Regions from separate parts of the Diaphorobacter sp. J5-51 genome, predicted to be linked through region 2. Evidence: predicted binding sites of a transcription regulator. Region 2 holds the regulator's gene; the other holds the start of a gene.
The links. The regulator sigma-54, encoded in region 2, starts transcription at its own class of promoters, with help from an activator protein. The targets are predictions, from matches to a motif close to TGGCANGNAANCTGCTTT.
Positions count from the first base shown of each region.

Region 1: the regulator sigma-54 is predicted to act here: its motif matches at 2,901-2,918, upstream of glnA (type I glutamate--ammonia ligase).

Region 1 is NZ_JSYI01000141.1:2,763-9,435, forward strand. Features, by position in the region: gene OX89_RS17690 (polysaccharide deacetylase family protein) at 1-25, shown strand, start outside; gene OX89_RS17695 (sterol desaturase family protein) at 76-1,074, shown strand; gene OX89_RS17700 (EI24 domain-containing protein) at 1,102-1,992, shown strand; gene OX89_RS17705 (molybdopterin-binding protein) at 1,989-2,810, shown strand; gene glnA (type I glutamate--ammonia ligase) at 2,967-4,382, shown strand; gene OX89_RS17715 (hypothetical protein) at 4,589-5,092, shown strand; gene glnL (nitrogen regulation protein NR(II)) at 5,127-6,197, shown strand; gene ntrC (nitrogen regulation protein NR(I)) at 6,249-6,673, shown strand, end outside.
Region 2 is NZ_JSYI01000015.1:30,269-36,941, forward strand. Features, by position in the region: gene OX89_RS01755 (class I SAM-dependent RNA methyltransferase) at 1-872, opposite strand, end outside; gene OX89_RS01760 (thioesterase family protein) at 869-1,312, opposite strand; gene OX89_RS01765 (RNA polymerase factor sigma-54) at 1,316-2,893, opposite strand; gene lptB (LPS export ABC transporter ATP-binding protein) at 2,946-3,698, opposite strand; gene lptA (lipopolysaccharide transport periplasmic protein LptA) at 3,722-4,381, opposite strand; gene OX89_RS01780 (thiol:disulfide interchange protein DsbA/DsbL) at 4,555-5,205, opposite strand; gene OX89_RS01785 (SPOR domain-containing protein) at 5,264-5,890, opposite strand; gene argS (arginine--tRNA ligase) at 5,903-6,673, opposite strand, start outside.

The sequences.
Region 1 (6,673 bases), on a different contig from region 2:
CGGAGCACAAGCGCAGAGAAAATGACACAACGCCCGGCTATGCTGCCGCGCACCCACGCAACGCCACGGTGACTCATGTCAGGGCTGACCTATTTATTCGATACCGCGCAGCAATGGCTGTTCGAGACGCTGGTACAGCCCGCGCTCTTCATGCTGGGCCAGGCCAATGTGCTGGAGGACGGTTATGCCGCCACCGGGTGGCTGCTGGTGGGACTGCTGCAACTGGGGGTGATGGTCGCGGTGATCGGGCCTTTGGAGCGTTGGCGCCCGGTGGAGCTGTTGCGCGACCGTGATGCCGTGCACGTGGACATGCTTTACACGCTGATCCATCGCCTGGGTCTTTTTCGCCTGGCACTGTTCTTCACCACGGAGCCTCTGTGGAATGCACTGTTTGGCGCCCTGCGCGCCCATGGCTGGAAGACCCTGCAGCTGGATGCGCTCTGGCCGGGTGTCTCCGACTTGCCCGTCGTGAGCCTGCTGCTATACCTGCTGGTGTTCGACTTCGTGGACTATGGGATCCACCGCGGCCAGCACCGCTTTGAATGGTGGTGGAGGCTGCATGCGCTCCACCATTCGCAGCGGCAGATGACGATGTGGAGCGACAACCGCAACCATCTGCTGGACGATCTGCTGCGCGATGCCATCATCGTGTTCGTCGCGCAGTGCATTGGTGTGGCGCCGGGGCAGTTTGTCGCCATCGTGGCCCTCACGCAGCTCAGCGAGAACCTGCACCACGCCAACCTGCGCCTGTGGTTCGGCCAGGTGGGCGAGCGCCTGTGGGTCAGCCCGCGTTTCCACCGCATGCACCACGCCATGGGCGTGGGCCCTGAAGCTGCACCTGGGCAGGGAACCGATCAGCACCTGCATGCGGCAGTGCCGGGGGGCAACAACTTCGGCGTGTTGTTGCCGTGGTGGGACATGCTGTTCGGTACGGCCAACTTCGAGCATCGCTACGAGCCCACGGGCGTGCGCGACCAGGTGGAGGCGGACGCGGACGGCCGCGTGCGTGATTACGGGCGGGGGTTCTGGGCGCAGCAGTGGCGCGGCCTGCTGCGGCTGGTGGGACGGGCGTAGAGCGCCGATCGCGCTATGCTCGCGCGCATGGGGCTTTTCATCGATTCCTTCTGGCGCGCAGTGGGCTATTGCCTGATGCCGCGCGTCATTGCGCTGTCGCTGCTGCCGCTGGTGCTGATCACGGTGGTGGCGCTGGGCGGCGGCTATCTGTTCTGGACAACTGCCGTGGCCTGGACGCAGACGGCGCTGGAAAGCTCCACCTGGCTGGGCCTGCTGTGGGGGTGGCTGCACAACTTTGGCGTGGATAACCTCCCCGTGGCGCTGGCGCCGCTGCTGGTGCTTATGGGAGCCACGCCACTGATCGTCATTGTCTGCGTGCTCGCGGTGGCGGTGTTGATGGCCCCTGCCATCGTGACTCTGGTGGCGCAGCGGCGTTTTGCGCAACTGCAGCGCAAGCGGGGCGGTTCATTCCTCGCCAGCGTGCTGTGGTCTCTGGGGTCGACCATCGCGGCGCTCATTGCGCTGGTGCTGTCCATGCCGCTGTGGCTGGTCCCGCCGCTGGTGTTGATCCTGCCTCCACTCATCTGGGGATGGCTCACCTACCGGGTCATGGCCTTTGACGCACTGGCCGAACACGCGAGCAAGCCGGAGCGGCAGGAGATTTTCAAGCGCCATCAGCTCAGCCTGCTGAGCATTGGCGTGCTGAGCGGATTTCTAGGGGCCGCGCCCGGCATTGTCTGGGCGTCGGGCGTGGTGTTCGCAGCGGCGTTCCTCGTCCTGGTGCCGATCGCCATCTGGATCTATACGCTGGTGTTCGCCTTCTCATCGCTGTGGTTCACGCATTTCTGTCTGGCCGCGCTGCAACAGCTGCGCGAGCAGCGAGGCGAACGGCCGCCGGGCGATACGCCTGCAACCGCCGCGCCCGCAACGCCAGCGTCTTCTTTGCCATCCTCGTCTCAGCTGCAGGACAACCCATGACACCGGCTTTCGGCCTCATCATCGTTGGCGATGAAATCCTCTCGGGCAAGCGGGCGGACAAGCACCTCGCCAAGGTCATCGAACTGCTTGCGGCACGCGGGCTTGCGCTGTCCTATGCGGACTACGTAGGCGACGACCGTCCGCGCATCACGGCGGCGCTGCAGCGGGCCTTTGCCTCGTCGGACATCGTGTTCAGTTGCGGCGGCATTGGTGCCACTCCCGACGACCACACGCGCCAGTGCGCGGCGGCCGCATTGCAACGCCCGCTGGTCCTGCACCCCGAGGCCAAGCGCCTGATCACCGAGCGCATGCAGGATGTGGCACGGGAGCAGGGCGAGGCGTTCGACCCCGACCGCGCCGACAATCTGCATCGGCTGAACATGGGCGTTTTTCCTGAGGGTGCGCGCATCATTCCCAACCCTTACAACAAGATCCCCGGCTTCTCGTGTGACGGCCCTGGGGGCGGCATGGTGCATTTCGTGCCGGGGTTCCCGGTCATGGCCTGGCCTATGGTGGACTGGGCACTCCAGCATTACTGTGCCCCGTGGTTCAACCAGCAGCCGCAGATGGAGCGCTCCGTCGTGCTTTATGGCGCGATGGAAGCCGCGCTGACGCCGCTCATGGAGCGGATCGAGGCCGGACATCCGGGGATCAAGGTGTTCAGCCTGCCGAGCGTGGACCATCCGGTGCACGGGCGCCATGTGGAATTGGGCGTCAAGGGGGCCGCTGCCTTGGTGCCTGCCGCGTGGCAGGCGCTGCAGGAAGGTTTGCACCAAACAGGTGCATCCATGGGCCCTGAAATGGTGCGCAAATGGTAAGAAGGCGGACCACTTAAAATCCTGCACGCGTTTGGTGCGCCGTCGCAGGGCTCTGCGCCCGGCTTGCCCCGTACGGGTGTCCCCATTCGCTGGCACGCAAACTGCTTTTCTGTGCGCATCATTGTTGATGAGCACTTCTATCCCTGGAGAACCCTGATGGCCAAGACCGTTGCAGACGTGATGAAGATGGTGAAGGAAAACGAAGTCAAGTTCGTGGACTTCCGCTTCACGGATACCCGCGGCAAGGAACAGCACGTCACCGTGCCGATCTCGCACTTCGACGAAGACAAGTTCGCCTCGGGCCATGCGTTCGACGGCTCGTCGGTCGCCGGCTGGAAGGGGATCGAGGCGTCGGACATGCTGCTCATGCCCGATCCGAACACCGCCAACATCGACCCGTTCTTCGAAGAAACCACCATGATCATGGCATGTGACGTGGTGGAGCCGGCCGACGGCAAGGCCTACGACCGCGACCCGCGCTCCATCGCCAAGCGTGCCGAGGCGTACCTGAAAGCCTCCGGCATGGGCGACACGGCCTATTTCGGCCCGGAGCCCGAGTTCTTCATCTTCGACGGCGTGCGCTGGAGCACCGATCCCAACCACACCTTCTACGAGATCGAAGAGTACGAAGCCCCCTGGAATACCGGCGCCAAGCTCGAAGGCGGCAACCGTGGCCACCGTCCCACCACCAAGGGCGGCTATTTCCCCGTGCCCCCGGTCGACAGCACGCAGGACATGCGCGCCGAGATGTCCCTGATCCTTGAATCCCTGGGCATTCCGGTCGAGGTGTTCCACCACGAAGTGGCAGGTGCCGGTCAGAACGAGATCGGCACCCGGTTCAGCACGCTGGTGGAGCGTGCCGACTGGACCATGCTGCAGAAGTACGTGATCCACAACGTGGCCAACGCCTACGGCAAGACCGCCACCTTCATGCCCAAGCCCTACCACGGCGACAACGGGTCGGGCATGCACGTGCACCAGTCGGTCTGGAAGGACGGCAAGAACCTGTTCGCCGGCGACGGCTATGCGGGTCTGTCGGACTTCGCGCTGTACTACATCGGCGGCATCATCAAGCACGCCCGCGCACTGAACGCCATCACGAACCCTGGCACCAACAGCTACAAGCGTCTGGTGCCGCACTTCGAGGCGCCGGTGAAGCTGGCCTACTCGGCCAAGAACCGCTCGGCCTCCATCCGCATACCGTTCGTGGCCAACCCGAAGGGCCGCCGTGTGGAAGCGCGCTTCCCCGATCCGCTGATGAACCCCTACCTGGGCTTTGCGGCCCTGCTGATGGCGGGTCTGGACGGCGTGGAAAACAAGATCCACCCGGGCGAAGCCGCTACCAAGGACCTGTACCACCTGCCGCCCGAGGAAGACAAGCTGGTGCCCACCGTGTGCCACAGCCTGGACCAGGCGCTGGAAGCGCTGGACAAGGACCGCGCGTTCCTGACCAAGGGCGGCGTGTTCACCGACTCCATGCTCGACGCCTACATCGAGCTGAAGATGCAGGAAGTCACGCGCTTCCGCATGGCCGTGCATCCCGTCGAGTACGACATGTACTACTCGCTGTGATGGCAGGGGCTCAGGCCCCCGGCTGTTGTCAACAGGGCGGCTCCGGCCGCCTTTTTCTATGGGCGGGCTGCGTGCCGGGTGGACGGAGCACGGCAGCCCGTCGCACCAAAACCGCAGCGTTGGGCCGCCGCAATTGGCGGGTTGGAATGATTGGGGGATACTCACCGGCACCGCGCATGCCCGACGCATGCCATGTGAGGAACTCGATGAAAAGCACTTTGTTCGCCCTGACCGTTATCGCCGCCGTGCTGCAGCCCGCCTGGGCGCAGGACCGCATTTACCGCTGCGGCAACGAATACACCAACAACGCCACGCAGGCCAAGGAGCGCGGCTGCAAGCTCGTGGAAGGTGGCAATGTGACGGTGCTGCAGGGTTCGCGACCGGCGGCGGCCTCCTCGGGCGGCAGCGCAGGCGCCTCCGGTGCCAGCGCCAGCAGTTCGCCCGCGAACGCTCCGCGCGTGGGCGCGGCCGACCAACGTGCGCGCGACGCCGATGCGCGCGCCATCCTGGAGTCTGAACTGAGCAAGGCGGAAACCCGCCTGGCCGAGTTGCGCAAGGAGTACAACGACGGCTCGCCCCAGCGCACGGCGCTGGAGTTGCGCAACCCGCAGGGCTACATCGAGCGCACGGCCGAGCTCAAGGCCAGCGTGGCCCGGGCCGAGGCCGATGTGGCCGGCATCAAGCGCGAACTCTCGCGCCTGAACAAGTAAGCGCCGCGGTCCCTGCGTGCGGCACAAAGGCGCGATCATCCAAGAGCCCACCCCAACGGACCGCTACCAGGCGCTGGACCTCGTCTCCACGCTGATTGCCGTGCTGCACCCCGGCGGGGCGGCCCTCTTCGTCAACGCAGCGCTGGAAAACGCCCTGGGCCTATCGCGCCGCACGCTGGAAGGCGTGGACTTCGCCGGCCTGTTCACCGATCCGACCATCCTGCAGACGGCGCTGGCCGGCGCGCGCGGGCGCGACTTCGCGGCGCTGCGCTTCGAAGCCGTGCTGCGCCGCTCGCCGCAGGAGCCTTTGCCGGTGCACGCCAGCGTGGCGGTGGTGGAGCACAGCGGCGACGTGATCGTGGAGCTGTGGCCCCTGGAGGCGCAGGCGCGCCAGGACCGCGAGGAGCGGCTGCGCGAGCAGGCGCAGGCCAACAAGGAGCTGATCCGCAATCTGGCGCACGAGATCAAGAACCCGCTGGGCGGCATCCGAGGGGCGGCGCAGCTGCTGGAGATGGAGCTGGAAAGCCGCGACCTGACCGAGTACACCCAGGTCATCATCCACGAGGCCGACCGCCTGCAAAGCCTGGTGGATCGGCTGCTGGCGCCGCACCGCCACCCGCACCTCGTCGGCGATGTGAATATCCACGAAGTCTGCGAGCGCGTGCGCTCCCTGGTACTGGTCGAGCATCCGCAGGGCCTGGCCGTGTTGCGCGACTATGACACCTCCATCCCCGAGTTTCGCGGCGACCGCGCGCAGCTCATCCAGGCCGTGCTGAACATCGTGCAGAACGCGGCGCAGGCGTTGCACGAGCGCATTGCCGCGGGCGACGCGGTCATCACGCTGCGCACGCGCGTGGCGCGGCAGGTCACGTTCGGGCGCCAACGCTACCGGCTGGCATTGGAATTGCATGTCATCGACAACGGACCGGGCGTGCCCGAAGCCATCAAGGAGCGGATCTTCTATCCGCTGGTGACGGGGCGGGACGGGGGATCGGGACTGGGCTTGACGCTGGCGCAAACCTTTGTGCAGCGACACCATGGGCTCATTGAGTGCGAGAGCCAGCCGGGCCGCACCGACTTCCGCATCCTCATACCACTGCCTTGAGTCCCTGACACGCACGACCCCAACGGGTAAAGGTAAAGGGAGCTGGAACACATGAAGCCGATCTGGATAGTAGACGACGACCCTTCGATCCGCTTCGTCCTCGAAAAGGCCCTGGCGCGCGAAAACCTGCCCACGCGCAGCTTCACGCAGGCGCGCGATGTACTGGACGCGCTGGCCGACGTGGCCGCGGGCGACCCCACCCACCAGGGACCGCAGGTCCTGGTGAGCGATATCCGCATGCCGGGCGGCTCCGGCCTGCAACTGCTGGAGAAGGTGCGCGACCTGCAACCCGGTCTGCCGGTCATCGTGATGACGGCGTATTCCGACCTGGACAGCGCCGTGTCCGCCTTCCAAGGCGGCGCCTTTGAATACCTGCCCAAGCCGTTCGACCTGCCCAAGGCGGTGGAGCTGATCCGCCGCGCCGTGGAGGAGAGCCAGCGCGAGGAGGTCGCCGAGCAGCAGCTCACCGCCATGCC
Region 2 (6,673 bases):
CGCAGCTGCACCGCGTCGGCCACGCCGGCGCGCACGGCATTGCGCTGGGCAAAGTCCACCATGCGGTGCGACACGTCGCTGCCAAAAATCGGCACCGAGGCCGCGGTAACGGCGCTGGCCGCTTCATCCTTAATCGCAGACCAGACATGGGCCTGGTGCGGCAATAGCTTCTCGAAGGCAAAGCGCCGCTGCAGGCCCGGCGCGATGCGGCAGGCGATCTGCGCGGCCTCGATGACCACGGTGCCGCTGCCGCAGCAAGGGTCGTACAGCGGCAGCGGCTGCTCGCCATGCGGGTCCCAGCCGGTGGCGGCGATCATGGCGGCGGCCAGCGTTTCCTTGAGCGGCGCGTCGCCCTTGTCCTCGCGCCAGCCGCGTTTGAACAGCGGCTCGCCCGAGGTGTCGATGTAGATCTGGGCGCGGTCGCTGGTCAGGTGCAGGTGCACGCGCACGTCGGGCCACTGCGTCTGCACGTCGGGGCGCACGCCGGCCTTGGCGCGGAAGCGGTCGGCCACGGCATCCTTCACGCGCAGCGCGGCGAAGTTCAGGCTCTTGAGCGGGCTGTGCTGCGCCGTCACCTCCACCTTGAAGCTCTGGCGCGGGGTGAACCAGATCTCCCAGGCCACGTCGGCCGCGGCGGCATAGATGTCGTCCTCGTTGCGGTAGGGCCGCTCGGCCAGTTGCACCAGCACACGCTGCGCCAGGCGGCTGTGCAGGTTCAGGCGCAGCGCGTCGCGCCAGGAGGCGCGCAGCAGCACGCCCGCGCGGCCCACGAGCAGGTCCTGCCCGGCCAGCCCCGTGAGGCTGTGCACCTCGTCGGCCAGATAGCCCTCCACGCCAGCGGCGCAGGGCAAAAAGAGTTGAAGCTGGTTCATTGCGGCTGTGCTGCGCGCTGCAGCAATGGCTGGAGCACGGATTCAGGAATGGGTGCGGGCTTGCGGGCCGCACGGTCGATGAAGACGATGCCGGTCTTGCCGCGCGCGATCTCGCGCCCCTGGCTCTTCTCGGTCAACCGGAAGACGAGGTCGAAGCCGTAGCGGTTGAAGTCCTGCGGCGTCATCTCCACGCGCAGCGTCTCGCCGTGGAACGCCTCGGACTTGTACTGCGCCACGATGTCGCCCACCACGGTGGACAGGCCCGCCACGTCGGCCTCGGGGTAGCCCAGCGACTTGAAGAAACGCACGCGCGCCTCGGACACGAGTCTGAGCAACTGCGCGTTGTCCAGGTGCCCGCCCTGGTTGACATGGCTGATGTAGATCTGCAGCTCGGTACTGAAGCCGAAGTGCGGGGGAAGGTCGAAGACGACGCGTGCCATGGTTCAAAGTGCCTTGCGGATGTTGGCCGGGGCGATCTTGAGCGCCTCACGGTATTTGGCCACGGTGCGGCGCGCACATTCAATGCCCTGCTCCTTGAGCATCTCGGCGATCTGGCTGTCCGACAGCGGCTTGTGCGGGTTCTCGGCCGCGATGAACTGCTTGATGAGCGCGCGCACGGCCGTGCTGGAGGCGTTGCCGCCGGTTTCGGTGCCCAGCCCCGAGCCGAAGAAATACTTGAGTTCGTAGGTGCCTTGCGGCGTGGCCATGTACTTGGCGGTGGTCACGCGGCTGATGGTGGACTCGTGCAGGCCCAGTTCATCGGCAATGTCGCGCAGCACCAGCGGGCGCATGGCCAGTTCGCCATGCACGAAGAAGTTCTTCTGCCGCTCCACGATGGCGCGCGACACGCGCAGGATGGTGTCAAAACGCTGCTGGATGTTCTTGATGAACCAACGCGCCTCCTGCAGCCGTGCCTGCAGCGCCTGGTGGCCTTCGCCACGGCCGCCGCGCAACGCACCGGCGTAGATGTCGTGCACGCGCAGGCGCGGCATCACGTCCGGGTTGAGCTGCACGCTGAAGTTCTGCTGTCCGCCGCGGCCGGTTTTCTTGACGATCACGTCGGGCACGATGATGTTGCGGTCCACGTCGGCAAAGCGCCTGCCCGGGCGTGGCTCCAGCCGCGCGATCAAGGCCATCGCGGCGCGCGTGCGCTCTTCGCTGGTGCCGCAGGCCTGCGCCAGGCGGCGCACGTCGCGCTTGGCCAGCAGGTCCAGCGGCTGGCCGCAAATGGCCAGCGCGGCCTGGATCACGTCGGGGTCGCCCTCTTCGTCCTGGTCCATCGCACGCAGCTGCAGCGTGAGGCATTCGGCCAGGCCGCGCGCGCCCACGCCCGCGGGCTCCAGGCTTTGCAGCAGGCGCAGCGCCACGGTGAAACGGTGCACCAGTTCATCGAGTTGCTCGGGGTCTTCGGTGCCCGCCAGGCTGGCGGCCAGGTCCTGCAGCGACTCGTCCAGGTAGCCGTCGTCGTTCAGCGATTCGATGAGGAAGCGCAGCGCGGCCATGTCCAGCTCGGACAGGCGCAGCGCCAGCGCCTGGCGGTGCAGGAAGGCCGTGAGCGACTCCTGGCTGCGGGCCAGCTCGGTGGCGTCCACCTCGTCGTCGCTCCCCGCGCCGGCACCGTTGCGCGCCGGGGCGTCGCCGCCCCACTCGCTGTCGTCGGGCGCCAGGTCTACCGAGCCGTCGCCTTCCCAGTCCGCGGGTTCGGCCGTGGATTCGGCGGTGGAGGTTTCTGCATCATTTTGGCTTGTAGCGCTTTCCTGCCCTGCGCTGACAGCTCCTGAATAAATAGCATCCTCGGCTTCGCGGTCTTGCTCGCTCACCGGTGCATCGGCCTGGGCCAGGCCGAACTCCTCGCGCGGGGCCTCTTCCAGCGTGCGCTCCAGGAAGGGGTTCTCGTCGAGCATTTGCTCGACCTCCTGGGCCAGCTCCAGCGTGGACAGCTGCAGCAGGCGGATCGACTGCTGCAACTGCGGTGTGAGCGCCAGGTGCTGCGAGACGCGCAGCGACAGGCCGGGCTTCATGGCCTGCAACCCACTGTCTGGTCCTGCATCGCGCCGTGGTCGCCCATCACTCTCACATGCGGAAGTGCTCGCCCAGGTACACCCGGCGCACTTCCGCGTTGTCGACGATGTCCGACGGCGTACCCTGAGCCAGCACCTGGCCGTCGCTGATGATGAAGGCGTGGTCGCAGATGCCCAGCGTCTCACGCACGTTGTGGTCGGTGATCAGCACGCCAATGCCGCGCGCCTTGAGAAAGCCAATGATGCGCTGGATCTCGATCACGGCGATCGGGTCGATGCCGGCGAAGGGCTCATCCAGCAGGATGAAGCGCGGCTGCGTGGCCAGCGCGCGCGCGATCTCCACGCGCCGGCGCTCGCCGCCCGACAGCGCCAGTGCAGGCGACTTGCGCAGGTGGTCCACGCGCAGTTCCTGCAGCAGCGCGGTCAGGCGCCGCTCCACCTCGGCGCGCGGCAGGGAGCGGCCGGCCTCGTCGGTCTGCAGCTCCAGCACCGCGCGCACGTTGTCTTCGACATTGAGCTTGCGAAAGATCGAGGCTTCCTGCGGCAGGTACGACAGGCCCAGCCGCGAGCGCCGGTGGATGGGCATGTCCGTCACGTCCTGCCCGTCGATGCTGATGCGGCCGCCGTCGCTGCGCACCAGGCCGACGATCATGTAGAACGACGTGGTCTTGCCGGCGCCGTTGGGGCCCAATAGGCCCACCACCTCGCCCTTTTGCACGACCACGGACACGTCCTTGACCACCTTGCGGCTGCCGTAGGACTTCTCCAGGTGCAGCGCCTCCAGGCGGCTGACGCCTTCGCTCATGCGCGCATCGTCCAAGGCCGCGCTCACTTCGCGCCGTCCAGGCTGGGGCTGGTACGCAGCGCGGGCGGCTCGGTGCGCACGGGCGGCGTGGCGCTGGTGCCCGATGCAGGCTCCTTGGGCGCGAGCACCGCCCGCACCCGGCCGCCCGGCGTGCCGGCAGTGGCGCCAGCGGGCGCGGTCTTCTGCCCGTCCACGGTGAACACGTCCGTGAGGTTGTTGTAGACGATGAGGGCGCCGGCCAGCTCGTCGGTCAGTGTGGCCTCGCGGTAGCGGCGCAGCTCGGCGCGGCGGATGAGCTTCACCACGTCGGCGCGGCCGTCGTATTCGATGACCTCGCCCTCGCCCTCGACGAACTCGTCGGGCGCGCCCGGCGCGGTGTCACGCTTTTGCCGGAAAAAGGCGCGCTTGCCCGGCTCGGCCGTCACCACACCGTACTGGAAGCCGTCGGCATCCTGGCGCACCTCCAGCTGCGCGCCGCGCAGCACGATGGTGCCCTTGGTCATGACGACACGGCCGGTGAAAACGCTGGTCTGCTTGAGCTCATCGTGGCGCAGGGCATCGGCCTCGATGTTCATGGGCTTGTTGCGGTCGGCTTTTTCGGCGTGCACCAGCGGCGATGCGGCCAGCGCCAGGGCCAGCGCTGCGGCGCGGGACAGGAGGAGGAAGGGCAATCGGGTTCTCATAGAGGGCACGAATCTTGCGATCATTGTACTGACGCAAGCGCGCCGCCGCCGCAGTGGATCGCATCAACCCGTACAGGCCTGCCACCGGCCGCCATGCCGCCGCGCCAACCGGTGCGCAGGCATGAAAAAAGCGCGCCCGTAGGCGCGCTTGTCGCTGGTGGCGGCGGGGCGCTTCAGCCCTTGCGCGCTACGCCAACCAAGTGCTCCACCACCTGCAGCACGCTTTGCATGTTGCCCGCCATGGTGCCGTCGGTGTAGTAGCGGCCGGCCACTCCCATGGAGGGAACGCCCTCGACCTGGTAGCCGTCCTGCAGCTGCGACGCCTTGCGCACCTGGTTGGATACGGTAAAGGAGTTGTAGACCTCCTTGAACTTCGCCACGTCCACGCCCTGCTTGCCGATCCAGTCGAAGATCAGCTCGTCCTTGTTCAGCGGCAGGCGTTCCACGTGCACCGCACGGAACACCTTCGCATGCAGCTCGGGCAGCTTGCCCATGCCTTCCAGCGCGTAGTAGAGCTTTTGCTGCGGCACGAAGCTCGCATTGAACGCCACGGGCACGCGGCGGATGTGCAGGTCCTTGGGCGCCGACTTGATCCAGGCCTCCAGCGAAGGCTCGAACGTATTGCAGTGCGGGCAGCTGTACCAGAAGAACTCGATAACTTCGATCTTCCCGGCAGGTGCCTCGGTTGCGACGGGCTTGCCCAGCTTGACGTAGTCCTTGCCTTCCTTGAACTGGCGGCCTTGCGCCAGTGCGGGCGCCGCCAGCGGCAGGCTCAGGGCGGTGGCCGCGGAGGCGACGGTCAGAGAAAACTCACGGCGTTTCATAGGTTGGGATCACTCCTGGACAGTATGGAGGGTTGTGAGCGCCAGCGCGGGCAAAAGTTCAGCGCTGCACCCGGACCAGCGCGGACTCCACCCCCGCGCCATCGAGTTTTTCCTTCAGCGACTCGGCGTCGTCACGCTTGCCGAACGGGCCCACGCGCACGCGGAACACCGTGCGGCCGTTCTGCTCACGCTCGCTGACGCGCGCCTCCCAGCCCAGCATGGCCAGCTTGGCGCGCTGCGCATCGGCATCCTGCTGGGTGCGGAACGCGCCCGCCTGCACGAAGTATTCGAAAGGATCGGCACTGGTCGCGGGAGCGGGCGCCGCGTTGGCCTTGGCGCGGGCCAAGTCGCCCAGCGGGTCGGCCGACGTCGGTGCCGCGCCGGGCCGGCTGGCCGCCGCCCGCGGACCCGACGCAGGCTGGGCTGCGGCGGTCGCGGTGTCGGACGCGGGAGCGGCAGCCGGCGCAGCGGGGCGCACAGGGTTCTTGCCGTACAACGGCGCGTTGGGGTCCCAGTTCTTGTTCTTCGTGGCCTCGTCCTGCTCGGACGCACGCGGCGTGCTCTTGTTCAGGAAGGGCACGGGCACCTTGGTCACATACACGGCTACGGCCAGCGCGGCTCCCAGGCCCACGATCACCCCGAGGATGAAGCCCACGATGGTGCCGCCGCGTTGCTGTTTCTTCATATCAGTGGTCACTTACATTCTGGCTGGCGCAGACACGCCCAGCACCGCCAATCCATTGTGCAATACCTGCGCTGTGGCCGCGACGAGCGCCAGCCGCGCCTGCTTGACGGCCTCGTCGTCCACCAGAATGCGTTCGGCGTCGTAATAGCTGTGGTAGGCGGCGGCCAGGTCGCGCAGGTAGAAGGTCACGTCGTGCGGCGCATTGCCGGCCGCGGCTGCGGTGAGCATCTCGGGATACTTGGCGAGCAGCAGCATCAGCGCCTGGGCCTGCGGGCCTTCCAGCGGCGACAGGTCCACATCGCGCAGCGCGGCCACGTCGTAGTCCTCGCGCCAGCCGCGCAGCACCGAGCAGATGCGCGCATGGGCGTACTGCACGTAATACACGGGGTTGTCGTTGTTCTGCGCCACGGCCAGGTCGACGTCGAAGGTGTATTCGGTGTCGGGCTTGCGCGACAGCAGGAAGAAACGCACCGCGTCCTTGCTGGTCCACTCGATCAGGTCGCGCAGCGTCACGTAGCTGCCGGCGCGCTTGCTGATCTTGACCTCCTCGCCATTGCGCACCACGCGCACCATGGTGTGCAGCACGTAGTCGGGGTAGCCCTGGGGGATGCCCACGTCCGCCGCCTGCAGGCCGGCGCGCACGCGCGCGATGGTGCCGTGGTGGTCCGTGCCCTGGATGTTCACCACCTTGGTGAAGCCGCGCTGGAACTTCTGGATGTGGTAGGCCACGTCAGGCACGAAGTAGGTGTACGTGCCGTCCTGCTTGCGCATGACGCGGTCCTT